One region of the Amycolatopsis sp. NPDC104863 genome, then DNA from elsewhere that is predicted to be linked to it. Evidence: riboswitches for the same ligand, from Rfam matches in the RefSeq annotation. Region 1 holds a riboswitch; the other holds the start of a gene.
What was found. A riboswitch is a leader RNA that binds a small molecule or an ion and turns the genes downstream of it on or off. The one in region 1 is predicted to bind S-adenosylmethionine.

Region 2: it holds a riboswitch for S-adenosylmethionine, as region 1 does, so the genes downstream of both, ACZ63J_RS40115 (aminotransferase class V-fold PLP-dependent enzyme) here and ACZ63J_RS26520 (methionine ABC transporter ATP-binding protein) in region 1, are expected to answer to the same signal.

What each region holds. Positions count from the first base shown of each region.
Region 1 is NZ_JBVJOW010000004.1:1,020,988-1,027,869, forward strand. It holds gene ACZ63J_RS26505 (TatD family hydrolase) at 1-430, shown strand, start outside; gene ACZ63J_RS26510 (transglycosylase family protein) at 640-2,064, shown strand; gene rsmA (16S rRNA (adenine(1518)-N(6)/adenine(1519)-N(6))-dimethyltransferase RsmA) at 2,351-3,187, shown strand; SAM riboswitch class I at 3,334-3,440, shown strand; gene ACZ63J_RS26520 (methionine ABC transporter ATP-binding protein) at 3,634-4,647, shown strand; gene ACZ63J_RS26525 (MFS transporter) at 4,688-6,085, opposite strand; gene ACZ63J_RS26530 (TetR/AcrR family transcriptional regulator) at 6,190-6,732, shown strand; gene ACZ63J_RS26535 (4-(cytidine 5'-diphospho)-2-C-methyl-D-erythritol kinase) at 6,742-6,882, shown strand, end outside.
Region 2 is NZ_JBVJOW010000009.1:308,235-315,116, forward strand. It holds gene ACZ63J_RS40105 (potassium/proton antiporter) at 1-1,395, shown strand, start outside; gene ACZ63J_RS40110 (M23 family metallopeptidase) at 1,630-2,286, shown strand; SAM riboswitch class IV at 2,380-2,494, shown strand; gene ACZ63J_RS40115 (aminotransferase class V-fold PLP-dependent enzyme) at 2,532-3,887, shown strand; gene ACZ63J_RS40120 (hypothetical protein) at 3,904-4,527, shown strand; gene ACZ63J_RS40125 (hypothetical protein) at 4,467-5,099, shown strand; gene lspA (signal peptidase II) at 5,187-5,768, shown strand; gene ACZ63J_RS40135 (RluA family pseudouridine synthase) at 5,765-6,694, shown strand; gene ACZ63J_RS40140 (AsnC family protein) at 6,691-6,882, opposite strand, start outside.

The sequences.
Region 1 (6,882 bases):
CGCGAAGCGGCTGGACAAGCCGCTGATGATCCACGACCGCGAGGCCCACGACGACGTGCTGCGCATCCTGGCCGAAGAGAATGCGCCGAATGCCGTAATCTTCCATTGTTTTTCCGGGGACGCGGAAATGGCCCGCAAGTGCGTCGACGCGGGGTACGTCCTTTCCTTCGCGGGCACGGTGACGTTCAAGAACGCGAAGGGGCTCCACGAGGCGGCCCGGCTCTGCCCGGCGGACCAGTACCTGGTCGAAACCGACGCGCCGTTTCTGACCCCCCACCCGTTCCGAGGGCGGCCGAACGAGCCGTTCGGCGCGGCTTACACCGTCCGTCACCTCGCGGCGCTCAGGGGCGAAGCTGTCCACGAAGTCGCCGAATCGGTCCGGACCACTGCCGAGCGGGTCTACCGACTCCCCAGTGTCACAACGGGATAAACGCACTGCGACATCGGTGTTCCTTGATCGCCCACTCGATCTAGTGACCCAGATCACGACACTCCGGGGGGTGTTTGCGCAACCCGCCGAGACCCGTTACTGTCCCGTGATCGTGCCGGTCGGGCCTGCGCTCAGCAGCTTCCGATCGTCACGCCCAGTCGTAGAGACGGCGCCCCCGACCGCCGTCTCGTGAAAGGGAACGATCCCCGGTGACAGGTAGCAGACAGGCTGGAGCACGCTCCGCCGTCCTCGAACGGAGCTATTTCGAGGACACCGCGTACGGCCAGCTCGACTTCTCCGACGACCCGAACATCACGCAGCAGGACATCCTCGCCGCGCTCGGCCCCGACGCCGACGCGATGATGGCCGAGATCGACGTCGACGTCGACGAGCTGATCCGGCTCATCAACGCCGAGACGACCTACCTGCCGCCGATCGTCATCCCGGACGAGATCGAGGCGGACCGCACCGCGTCCCCGCAGGCCAAGCGGGCCATGCTGGACGAGGGGCTGCGCGAGACCACCAAGGTCTGGAAGCGCCGGTTCCTCAAGGGCGCCGTCCTCAGCGTCATGATCAGCATCGCCGGTGGTGGCGCCGCCGCGCTGGCGATGAACAAGAGCGTCACCGTCGACGTCGACGGCCAGCAGCAGACCGTGCACTCGTTCGGCGACACCGTCGGCGAGGTGCTCGAGGACGCGGGCCTGTCCGTCGGCGCGCACGACTCGCTCTCCCCGTCCCCGCAGGCCGAGGTCGGCGACGGCGGGGTCATCAAGCTCGAGCGCGGCCGCCAGCTGAAGATGATCGTCGACGGCGCGGAGCACACCTCCTGGGTCCGCGCGACCCACCTCGGTGAGGCGCTCAGCCAGCTCGGCATGACCGGCATGGACAAGCCCGGCACGTGGATGTCGATGGCGAAGGACGGCGAGCTGCCCCTCCAGGGCGCCACCGTCGAGATCAAGACCCTCAAGAACATCACGCTGTACGACGGCGCGAACGCGCCGAAGCCGGTCAAGACGACCGCGGTCACCACGAAGGAGTTCCTGGGCGAGTACAAGCTCACCCTGGGCCCGGAGGACGCCGCCGAAGGTGGTCTGGACGTCAAGCTGACCGACGGCGCCGAGGTGCACATCAGCCGCACCGGCGTCTCGACGGTCGTCCAGAAGGAGACCATCGACCCGCCCGAGCAGAAGGTCGACGACCCGAACCTCGAGAAGGGCAAGACCGAGGTCGAGGACCCCGGCACGCCCGGCGAGAAGATGGTGACCTACAAGGTCACGCAGAAGAACGGCAAAGAGGTCTCGCGCGAGAGCGTCTCCGAGCAGGTCATCACGGAGGCCAAGCCGAAGATCATCCACGTCGGCACGAAGAAGCCGGCGAACCCGGTCATCGGCGACGCGTCCTCGTGGGACCGCATCGCGCAGTGCGAGTCGGGCGGCAACTGGGCCACCAACACCGGCAACGGCTACTACGGCGGCCTCCAGTTCGACAAGCAGACCTGGAACGCCTACGGCGGCTCCCAGTACGCGGCGCTGCCGAGCCAGGCGACGCGCGAGCAGCAGATCTCGGTGGCCGAGAAGGTCCGCGACGCCCGCGGCGGTTACGGCGCCTGGCCGGTCTGCGGCAAGAAGGCCTGACGAACTCCCGAACCGGCCCCCGTCCTCCCCGGACGGGGGCCTTTTCGCGTGCGCCGAGGGGCATCACGCGTGTCCGGAGGGGCATCACCTGTGATTGGCGGGGCATCACACCCGATGCCCGCCCAGTCACGCGTGATGCCTGCTCAATCACGCGAGATGCCCCTCCAATCACGCGAGTTCCGCGCTCAATCACGCGAGTTCCGCTCCTGATCACGTGAGTTCCGTCCTCGATCACCGCGAACCGACCGTCCGGGGGCGCGAGATGGCCCATCGGTAAGCTCGGCCGGTGGTTGAACTGCTGGGACCTGCCGAGATCCGCGGGCTGGCGGCCGAACTCGACGTGCGGCCGACGAAGAAGCTCGGGCAGAACTTCGTGCACGATCCCAACACCGTCCGCCGGATCGTCGAGCTCGCCTCGGTCGGTCCGGACGACGTCGTGCTCGAGGTCGGGCCCGGCCTCGGGTCGCTGACGCTGGGGCTGCTCGCCACCGGCGCGCGGGTCGTCGCCGTCGAGATCGATCCCAAGCTCGCCGAACGGCTGCCGAAGACCGTCGCCGAGCGGGGGCCGGACGCCGCCGAGCGGCTCACCGTCCTCGAGGCCGACGCCATGCGCGTCACCGACGCCGAGCTGCCGGCGCCGACCGCCCTCGTCGCCAACCTCCCCTACAACGTCGCTGTGCCGGTCGTGTTGCACCTGCTCGCCGAAGTGCCGTCGCTCACCTCCGGCCTCGTGATGGTCCAGACCGAGGTCGCCGACCGGATGGCGGCCGGCCCGGGCAGCCGGATCTACGGCGTGCCGAGCGTCAAGCTCGCCTGGTACGGCCCGGCGCGCAAGGTCGCCGCGGTGCCACGCTCGGTGTTCTGGCCGGTACCGAACGTCGACTCCGCGCTCGTCGCCTTCGAGCGCGGCGACGCGCCGGCGTCCGACGACCGGGAGCGGCTCTTCGGGCTCGTCGACGCCGCTTTCTCACAGCGCAGGAAGACGCTCCGGGCCGCGCTGGCGGGCTGGGCGGGCTCGGCCGAGCGCGCCGGCGAGCTGCTGGCGGCCGCCGGGATCGACCCGAAGACGCGCGGCGAGCAGCTCGACGTCCACGACTTCGCCCGGCTCGCCGCCGCCCGCTAGCCCCGGGCGACGTCCACTGTGGATGTCAACCGGCAGGGTGCTCGCCGACGTCTCCCGGCGTGCGCGTCTCGCCATCCGGACGCCGCCAGTCGTGTGATCTGGGCCAACGGGCTTGCGTTCGCTCTGCGGGATCGGTTTACTCAGTATGTCCATCCCGAGCGACTGAGAGACCTGGCTCGCCGAAGTCGCAGCAACCACCCTCCACAGGGCAGGTGCTACCGCCAGGACCGATGGAGGCCGTTTCCGATGAAGAGGGTAGCTCGCCCCCTGCTGCTGACCAGGCGTCGCGTAGTCGACGAAGGCCGCCGCTCCGTGACCGCATGTCGACGCTCCAACTGAGCTTTCCCGAGCCGGTCCACCTCTTCTTCTCGCACCGTCCATAGAGGACGGATTTCGCATGCGGCCGGGCGCCTCCGAGTGAGCGCGCCCCGTTTTCTGGAGCCTTCGTGATCACCGTCGAAAACCTGTCCAAATCCTTCGCCACCAACGGAAACTCGGTCGTCGCCCTGCGCGACGTGAGCGTCGACGTCCAGGCCGGCTCGCTGTTCGGCGTGGTCGGTCCCGCCGGTTCGGGCAAGTCCGTCCTCGCCCGCTGCATCGCGCTGCAGGAGCGTCCCGACCGTGGTGTCGTCCGGCTCGACGGCCTCAACACCGGCACCCTCGACGGCCGCCGGCTGCGGGAGATCCGCCGCCAGCTGGGGATCGTCGGCTCGAAGCCGGAGCTGATCGCCGAGCGCACCATCGCCGGCAACATCGCCTCCCCGCTGGAGCAGCTCGGGGTCGACGGCCCGCAGCGCCGCAGCCGGGTCGGCTCCCTGCTCGACCTCGTCGGCCTGACGCCGCGCGCCGCGCAGCGCCCCTCGGAACTGTCCGTCGGTCAGCTACGCCGGGTCGCGGTCGCGAAGGCGCTCGCGGCGGCCCCCGCCGTGCTGCTCGCGGACGACCCGACCGCCGGTGTCGACCCGGAGGAGGCCGGCGCGGTGCTCACCGTGCTCGACCGGGCCCGGTCCGAGCTGGGGGTCACCGTGGTGGTCACCACGCCGGACGCCGGGGTGGTCCGCCGGGTCTGCGACGACGTCGCGGTGCTGGAGGACGGCACGGTCGTCGAGCGCGGCACGGTGCTCGACCTGATCTCCAACCCCGCCAGCCGCACCGCGCAGGCGCTGCTGCCGGCCATCGAGACCCCCCGCTCGCAGGGCGCGCGTTACGACCGCTCGGTCGACGTCGTGCTGGTCGGCTTCGCGTCGGTCGGCGCGTTGCTGCCCGAGGCGGCGGGCCGGTTCGACGTCGAGTTCGCCACCATCGGCGGCGGCCTGACCCGGATCGGCGACACCCCGGTCGGCCGCTTCCGCCTCGGCGTCCGCGGCGAGCGCGCCGACGCGGCCCTCGCGTGGGTCACCGAGCGCGGTGGCCACGTCACGCACACGGCTCGCGGCCCCCAGGGTGTCGCGGCCGCCTGACCTGCAGCGGCCCCCCTGCGCCGCAGGGGGGCGGCTCTGGTCAGCGGGTGCCGCGAGGCAGGACCAGCAACGCGGTGAGTGCCGCGGCGCCGATGAGGCCCGCCGCCCAGGCCGCGGCCGTCGTGTAACCGTGGACGATCGCCGCCGGCGTGGTCAGCCCGGCCGCCGCCGCGGTGGCGATCGTGTTCAGCGCCGCCGTCCCGAGCGAGGCCCCCACCTGCTGTGACGTCGTCACGAACGCCGACGCCGCGCCCGCGTCACGCGCGCCGACCCCGCGGGTCGCGACGTTCAGCACCACCGGCATGCTCAGCCCGGCGCCGACCCCCAGCAGCAGCTGCATCGGCAGGATCACCGCGACGTACGACGCGTCCGGCGTCAGCCGTGTGGCGAGCAGGAGCCCGCAGCCGAGCACGAACAGCCCGCCCGCCAGCAGCGGCCGCGGGCCGACGCGGGCCAGCAGCCGGCTCGACACCTGCGTGGACGTCAGCATGTTCGCGCCGAGCGTCGGCAGGAACGCCAGCGCCGCGGCCAGCGCGCCGTACCCCATCACGACCTGCAGCTGGTAGGTCAGGAACAGGAACATCCCGAACGCGCCGAACGACGCCGCCCCGATCGTCAGGTACACGACGGCGCGGGCGCGGTCGCGCACCACCGTGAGCGGCAGCAGCGGGTGCGGGTGCCGGGCCTGCCGGCGCACGAACAGTCCGAGCAGCACAATGGACGCCGCCAGGGAACCCAGTACCACCAAGGAGTTCCAGCCCTCAGTGGCCACTTCGGACAGTGCGTGCACGAGCAGCACGATCCCGCCGCAGCTGAGCAGCGCACTGGTCCAGTCCAGCTTGGTCTCCCGGTGCGCGGCGGCCGCGGGCACGGCGAACCAGGCGCCCAGCCCGGCCAGCACGGCGATCGGCACGTTGACGTAGAGGCTCCAGCGCCAGTCGAGGAACTCCGTCAGCGCGCCGCCGACGGTGAGCCCGAGCGCGGAGCCGGACATCATGATGGCGCTGAAGATCCCGAACGCCTTCGCGCGTTCACGCGGTTCGGTGAAGGTCAGCGTCAGCAGGGACATCGTCGACGGCGCGAGCAGCGCCGCGAACACGCCCTGCGCGGCCCGCGCGCCGATAAGCCACGCCGGCGACGGCGCGGCGCCGCCGATCGCGGACGCGACGGCGAACCCGGCGACCCCGACCATCAGCGTGGTGCGGCGGCCGATCCGGTCGGCGAGCCGGCCGCCGAGCAGCAGCAGGCCGCCGAAGGCCAGCGTGTACGCGGAAATCGTCCACTGGCGGCCGGTGTCGGACATGCCCAGCGCGTGCTGGGCCGACGGCAGGGCGATGTTCACGACGGTCGTGTCGAGCACGACCATGAGCTGGGCCAGGCCCAGCGCGCCGAGGGCGAGCCAGCGGCTCGCCGTGCGTGGTGGTGCGGCTGTGGTCATGACGGACCCCCGAGGTAAGCTGTGGATGCATTGCTTGTCGGCCGACAAGCAATGCCAAGCTAAGTCATTGCTAGTCGGCCGTCAAGTAAGTTGAGGGGTGAGGCATGGCCGGGCGGCGCACCGACACCCGCGAGCGCATCCAGCGCGTCGCGCTCGAGCTGTTCGCCGAGCAGGGGTACGAAGGCAGCTCGCTGCGGGAGATCGCCGAGCGGCTCGAAGTCACGAAAGCCGCGCTGTACTACCACTTCCGCACGAAGGAGGACATCGTCTCGAGCCTCCTCGAGGACTGGGGCACCGCGCTCGACGAGCTCCTGGCGCGCGAAACCCGGCCGGCCGAGCTGCTCACCGCGTACGCCGCCCTGGTCGAAGACCGCTTCGGCCCGGTGATGGGCCTGGTGCAGCGCAACACGACGGCGTTGAAGGCCATCGCGGCGGGCGCCGGGCTGGCCGAGCGCATGCTCGAGCTGCACAGGCGGCTGAGCGGCGGGTCCGGTGACCCCGAGGCCGGCCTGCGGGCCCGGCTCGCCCTGGTCGCCGTCCAGCTCAACAGCGTCGAGGCCGAGCCGAGCACCCCGCCGGACGTCGCGCTCGCCGTCGCGCTGGACGTCCTTTCTCCTGGCCGGAGCGCGACCGGTGCGGGGACGTAGGCTGGTCGCGTGCTCGCCGTAGTTCCGCCCCCAGTCACCGTCCGGGTCCCGGCCAAGGTCAACCTGCACCTTTCGGTCGACGACCTGCGCGACGACGGTTACCACGAGCTGGTCACCGTGTTCCAGGCGCTTTCGCTGACCGACGAGGTG
Region 2 (6,882 bases), on a different contig from region 1:
GGCCTGCCCTCGCTGCTGCTCTACCTCGCGATGGGCGTGCTGCTGGGCGAAGCCGGCTTCGGCATCCGGTTCGACAACCCCGAGCTGACCCAGTCGCTGGGGCTCGCCGCGCTCGTCATGATCCTCGCCGAAGGCGGGCTGACGACCCGGTGGTCGGCGGTGAAACCCGCGCTGGGCATCGGAATCGCACTGTCCATTGTGGCCGTCGTGGTCAGCATCGCGGTCACCGGCGCAGCCCTGCACTTCCTGCTGGGCCTGGACTGGCGGTTCGCCCTGCTGTGGGGCGCGGTCCTCGCCTCGACGGACGCGGCGGCGGTCTTCTCGGTGCTGCGCACGGCCGGTGTCGGCAAACGGCTCGTCGGCGCGCTGGAGCTGGAGTCCGGCATCAACGACGCGCCGGCCTACATCGCCGTCGTCGTGCTGGCCGAAGGCACCACTGTGGATTGGACGCTGCCGCTGCTGGTGGTCTACGAGCTGGGCGCGGGCCTGGCCATCGGGCTCGCCTTCGGCTGGCTCGGCGGGATCGCGCTGCGGCGGGCCGCGCTGCCGGCGACCGGTCTCTACCCGCTCGCCACCGTCGCGGTGTGCGTCGTGGCGTACTCGTCCGGGCAGCTGGCGCACGCGTCCGGGCTGCTCGCCACCTACGTCGCCGCGCTGGTGCTCGGCAACTCGCGGCTGCCGCACCGCTCGGACACGCTGTCGTTCGCCGAAGGGCTCGGCTGGCTGGCGCAGATCGGGCTGTTCGTGCTGCTCGGGCTGTTCGCCTCACCGAGCCGGCTGCTCGAGACGCTGGTGCCGGGCCTGGTCGCGGGCGCCGTCGTGCTGCTGCTGGCCCGGCCGGTGTCCGTCGTGCTGTCGATGCTGCCGTTCAAGCTGCCGTGGCGGGAACAGGTGTTCCTGTCGTGGGCCGGGCTGCGCGGCGCGGTGCCGATCGTGCTCGCGATGATCCCGCTCTCGCAGGGGCTGCCGGGCGCGCAACGACTGGTCGACGCGGTGTTCGTGCTGGTCATCGTGCTGACGCTGCTCCAGGGGGCGACGCTCGGGCCGCTCGCGCGCTGGCTCGGGCTGTCCAAGAAGTCCGAGCCGCACGAGATCGAGGTCGACTCCGCGCCGCTGGACGAGCTGGGCGCCGAGCTGCTGCAGGTCCGCATCCAGCCCGGGTCGAAGCTGCACGGCGTGTACCTGTCCGAGCTGCGCCTGCCGGTCGGGGCGACGGTCAGCCTGGTCGTGCGCGAAGGCGCCGGCTTCACCCCGCAGAAGACGAGCCGGCTGCAGGAGCACGACCAGCTGCTGGTCGTCACGACGAGCGTCGTCCGCGACACCGTCGAACGCCGGCTCCGCGCGGTGGACCGGGCCGGGCGCCTGGCCCGCTGGAAGGGCGAGTCGGGCCGTTAGCCCGTTCGTGGTCGTGGCCGGTCCGTGATCGATCGGACGACTGGGCTGGCGCTGGCCTGCGTCTTGTCCGGTCCTTGTCCGGTTCTCGTGCTGACCTGGTGATCTTTTTCCGTGAGGGTGATCGTCGGGCATAAAAACGCCGTGTGATCTTCCCAGTGATCCAACCTTTGGCCTACTGTGCGCTCGATCCGGTTAGTTCGAATGGGTGAGTGAACAGCCAAAGGAGTACGCACGGTGACGAAGCTGCATGTTCGTGGGGCGGTTCTGGCCGCCGTGATGACCGCCGCCTGCGGGCTGCTCGCCGCGCCGGCCGCGAGCGCCGAAGTGGCGCCGTTCCCGGCCCTGGCCCTGCCGTTCAAGGCGGGCCAGCAGGTGTACTCGGCCGGCATCCACTCCGACGACGGCAGCACCGGGGTCAAGAACGCCGTCGACTTCAGCCCGGCCGACCGCACCGTGCGGGCCCCGCTGGCCGGCACCGTGCACCTCCAGCACTGCGCGGGCGGCGACTGGGTGACCATCGACCACGCCGGCGGCTGGCGGACCGGGTACTACCACATGGAGGCCATCAAGGTCACCGACGGTGAGCAGGTCGAGGCCGGGGCCGAGCTCGGCTCGACCGGCAACGCGCTCCCGTGCGGCGGCAGCAGCACCGGCGCGCACGTCCACTTCACGCTCTGGACGCTGCCGGACGCCCCGGCGGCGAACTGGGACGGCAAGTCCTTCGCCGAGGTTTCGACGGCGGTCGCCGCGGCCCACGGCGAGCCGGTCGACGGGAAGACCCTGGGCGGCTGGCGCTTCACCGCCGGATCCGAGCAGTACCAGGGCACCGCGACGCACCTCGCGGACAACGCCGTCACGCAGCTGCCGGGCCACTTCCGCGCGAAGCTCTGACCCTTCTCGCATCCTGCGCAGTCCTGTGAGCGGCGTCTCAGAATGCGAACCGGGGGTTGGCCGCCGCGTCCGGTTTCGGTTACCTTCGAGCCAGGTCATGAGTGCCAGCGTCAAGCCCCGGCTTGCTGGCCGGCAACCCTCCTACCGCGGTGGGGTGCCCCGGGTGAAGACCGGGCCGGTCGCGTCGTGCGACGGGCAAGCGCGGGCCCCTCGCCGGGGTCCCCCGGACTGCCGAGGAGGCACCGATGACTCTCGCCATCGACCGCACCAGCACCGTCGCTCCCGTCGAGCTCGTCGAAACCGTTGTCCCGCAGGAAATCCCGGCCGTCGCCGGCGCGTCGCTGCGGGTCCCGCTCGTCACCGGCGGCGAGATCGGCTACGCCAACCTCGACCACGCGGCGAGCGCGCCGTGCCTGGAGGCCGTCCGCGGCGCCGTCGACGAGTTCCTGCCCTGGTACGCCAGCGTCCACCGCGGCGCGGGCTTCGCGTCGCAGGTGTCGACGAAGCTCTACGAGCGCACCCGTGACACCCTGCGCCGGTTTGTCGGCGCGCGCCGGACCGACACCGTCGTGTTCACGCGCAACACCACGGACTCCTTCAACCTGCTCGCCCGCAGCCTCCCGCCGCGCACCTCGGTGGTCGTGTTCGACACCGAGCACCACGCGGCGCTGCTTCCGTGGCGGGGCCCGCACGTCCGGCGGATCCCGACCCCGCGCACCCGCCTCGCCGCGGTGTCCGCTGTGGACGAAGCGCTCGCCGGCTGCCCCGAAGGACCGCGCCTGGTGGTCGTCACCGGAGCGTCCAATGTGACCGGTGAGCTGCTCCCGGTCGCCGAAATCGCCGCGGTGGCACGGAAACACGGCGCCCGCATCGCGCTCGACGCCGCCCAGCTCGCCCCGCACCGCCGCGTCTCGATCAAGGAGCTGGACGTCGACTACGTCGCCCTCTCCGGCCACAAGCTGTACGCGCCATTCGGCGCCGGCGCGCTGATCGGCCGCGCCGACTGGCTGCGCGCCGCCCAGCCGTACCTCGCCGGCGGCGGCGCGACCAAGCTCGTCACCGACGACGCCGTGGTCTGGAACGACGGGCCCGAGCGCCACGAAGCGGGCTCGCCCAACACTGTCGGCGTGTACGCGCTCGATGTCGCCTGCGAAACCCTGAGCCGCAACTGGGCCGCGGTCGAAGCGCACGAGCAGGCCCTGCTCACCCGGCTGCGCAAGGGTTTGGAGAGCATCCCCGGCTGCGCCGAGCTGCGGTTGTTCGACGCGCCGGTCGACCGCGTCGGCACGGTCAGCTTCGTCGTCGACGGCTTCGACCCCGGCTGGCTCGCGGCCGTGCTGTCGGCCGAGTACGGCATCGGCGTGCGCGACGGTGCGTTCTGCGCCCACATCGCGGCGAAGCGGCTCATCGGTGTCGCCGGCGGTGACGGCCGGCAGGCGGTGCGCGTCAGCCTCGGCCTCGGCAGCACCGAGGAGCACGTCGACCGCGTGGTGCTGGCGCTGCGCCAGATCGTCGCCCGCGGCGCGCGCTGGGAGTACACGAAGGTGGACGGCCGCTGGGCGCCGGTGGGCGACCCGCGGGAGCTGCCGCCGTTCTGCTGAGCGCTAGCCTGGGCCGATGGGGAGGCACGGGGTTTCGTTGGCACTGCTCGGTTTTGCCGAGCTGGTCCTGGTCACGGTCGAGCTGTTCCGCCGCTCGGCCGTGACCGCCGAGCTGGCGTCGCACTTCGCGCCGGCCGCGCCGTCGTACCAGAGTGTTTTCGGGCTCACCGTCGACGACCACGGTGGCCCGCAGCAGTTCCTCAGTATTTCCGACACGGTGATCGCCTACCGCGGTGGGATCGGGGTGGCCTGGCAGTGGGCGCTCATCGCCGCGTTCCTCGCGGTGGTCGCCGGGTACGCCCGGCGGCTCGGCGCGAAAGCCGCAGTGCTGGCCGCCGCCGGCGTCGTGCTCGCGGTGCCGCTGCTGGATCTGCTCGCCTACAGCTGGTTCGGCCTCGACGCCACGGCCCGGGGCCCGATCCTCGCGACGCTCGGCCTCGCCGTCGTCGCGGGGTGGGAACGCAGTCCGTTTATCCTCGCCACCGCCGTGCTTTCCGGGGCGGTCGCCGTCCTCGTCGCGGACCTGCCCGGTGTGCTGATCTCGGCCGGCGTCCTGCTGGCGGGCGCTATCCTGCCCCGATGGGGAGATCGCGCGACTACTGGTTCCCGTTGGCCGCACTGGGGTTCGCGCAGCTCGTGATGGCGGTGGTCGCCCTGGTCCCGGAAACGCCGGAGGCCGGCCAGTTCGTGCACTCGCGCGCCTACGAGCTGCCCCAGGACCTGTCCGGGGTCGGGCTCGGCACCGGCGGGGTCGGGGGCACGGGGTGGTACTCCACCGACGTCTACGCGACGAACGTCGTGCCGCCCGCGGGGCTCGGCTGGCTCGCCGGCCTCGCGTGCGTGGTGCTCGCCGTCGCCGGCTGGTACTGGCTGCACCTGCGCCGCGCCGGCACCCCGCCGCGGCCCGTCCGGTTCGTGCTCGGCACCCTGGCCGCGCTCGCCACCGTCCCGCTGCTCGACCTGCTCGGCGCCGTGGAGCTGCGGCTGCCCGGCGACGTCCGGGGCGCGCTCGTCGCGGCCCTGGGACTGCTGGTGCTGGCCGCCTACGAGCGCAGCTGGTTCGTGCTCGCGGTGAGCGTGGTGTTCGCGCTGGTCAGCGTGCTGTTGCCGACCCCGGTGACGGGGGCGCTGACCGCGGCGAGCGCGCTGTTCGCCGCGGCGTTCGCGGTCCTCCTCCGGCGTCCCCGCGACACTGCCGCCGACGCACCCTGACCAGGCGTGGACAATGGACCGGTGAGCACCGAGCCCAGCCACTCCGAACCCGAGACCGAAGCCGCCGCCGAAGCGGCGCCCGACCCCGTGGCCGACGCGCCGGAGAACCCCGAGGTCCCGGCGAAGCCGCTGCTGCCGAAGCGCCGTGTCGGCTGGGTGTTCGCGGTCGCGGTCGTGCTCTGGGCGATCGACCTGGTGACGAAGAACCTGGTCGTCGCGAACCTGGAGGGCAAGGAGCCGGTCCGGATCCTCGGCGGGCTGATCTACCTGCAGGTGATCCGCAACCCGGGCGCCGCGTTCTCGATGGCGACCGGGATGACGTGGGTGCTGGCGCTGGTCGCGCTCGCCGTCGTCATCGCGATCATCTGGCTGTCGCGGCGGCTGCGCTCGATCGGCTGGGCGATCGGTCTCGGGCTGGTGCTGGCCGGGGCGCTGGGCAACCTCACCGACCGGATCTTCCGCCCGCCGGGCGGCCTGCAGGGCCACGTCGTCGACTTCATCTCGGCGTTCGCCCCCAACGGCAAGGGCTTCGCGATCTTCAACATCGCCGACTCGGCGATCTGCGTCGGCGGCGCGCTCATCGTGCTGCTGTCGCTGCTGGGCAAGGACTACGACGGCACGTCGACCAAGGACAAGAAGAAGGCCGAAGCACAGGAGGACCAGGCGTGAGCTCGCGGATGCTCCCGGTGCCCGACGGGCTCGACGGGATGCGCGTGGACGCCGGTCTCGCGAAGATGCTCGGCCTCTCCCGCACGGTGGTGGCCGAACTGGCCGAATCGGGCGACGTCCTGCTGGACGGGCGCCCCGCGGGCAAGTCCGACCGGCTGGCCGCGGGCGGGCTCCTGGAAGTCACGCTGCCCGAGCCGGCGAACCCGGTCGAGATCGTCGCCGAGCCCGTCGAGGGCATGAAGATCCTGCACGACGACGACGACATCGTCGTGATCTCGAAGCCGGTCGGCGTCGCCGTGCACCCGAGCCCGGGCTGGACCGGCCCGACCGTCGTCGGCGGCCTCGCCGCGGCCGGCCTGCGCATCGCGACGTCGGGCGCGGCCGAGCGCCAGGGCGTGGTGCACCGGCTCGACGCGGGCACGACCGGCGTGATGGTCGTGGCCAAGAGCGAGCACGCGTACACCGTGCTGAAGCGCGCGTTCAAGGAGCGCACGGTCGACAAGGGCTACCACGCGATCGTGCAGGGCCACCCGGACCCGACCCGCGGCACGATCGACGCCCCGATCGACCGTCACCCGCGCCACGACTACAAGTTCGCAGTGGTCCAGGGCGGCCGCCCGAGCGTGACGCACTACGAGGTCGTCGAGGCGTTCCGCGCGGCGTCGCTCGCGCACATCAAGCTCGAAACCGGGCGGACGCACCAGATCCGCGTCCACTTCTCGGCCCTGAAGCACCCGTGCGTCGGTGACCTCACCTACGGCGCGGACCCGGTCCTGGCCCGCCACCTCGGCCTGAGCCGCCAGTGGCTGCACGCGAAGACGCTGGCGTTCGCGCACCCGGCGGACGGCCGCTGGGTCGAGTTCGAGTCGGAGTACCCGGAAGACCTGGCGAACGCGCTGAAGATCCTGCAGGACGAGAGTTACTAGTCGTCGATCGACCAGGTCAGCGTGCGCTCGTCCGGCTCCGGCCGCGGGCTCCAGCGGACCGAGACCACGCGGGTGGTGTCCGGGAGCACGTACACCGTGTGGCCACCCAGGGTTTCGCCCGGCTTGACGCCGATCTTGTGCGGCGGCCGCGACGTCAGCGACACCGGCGCCTTGCCGATCGCCGTGCC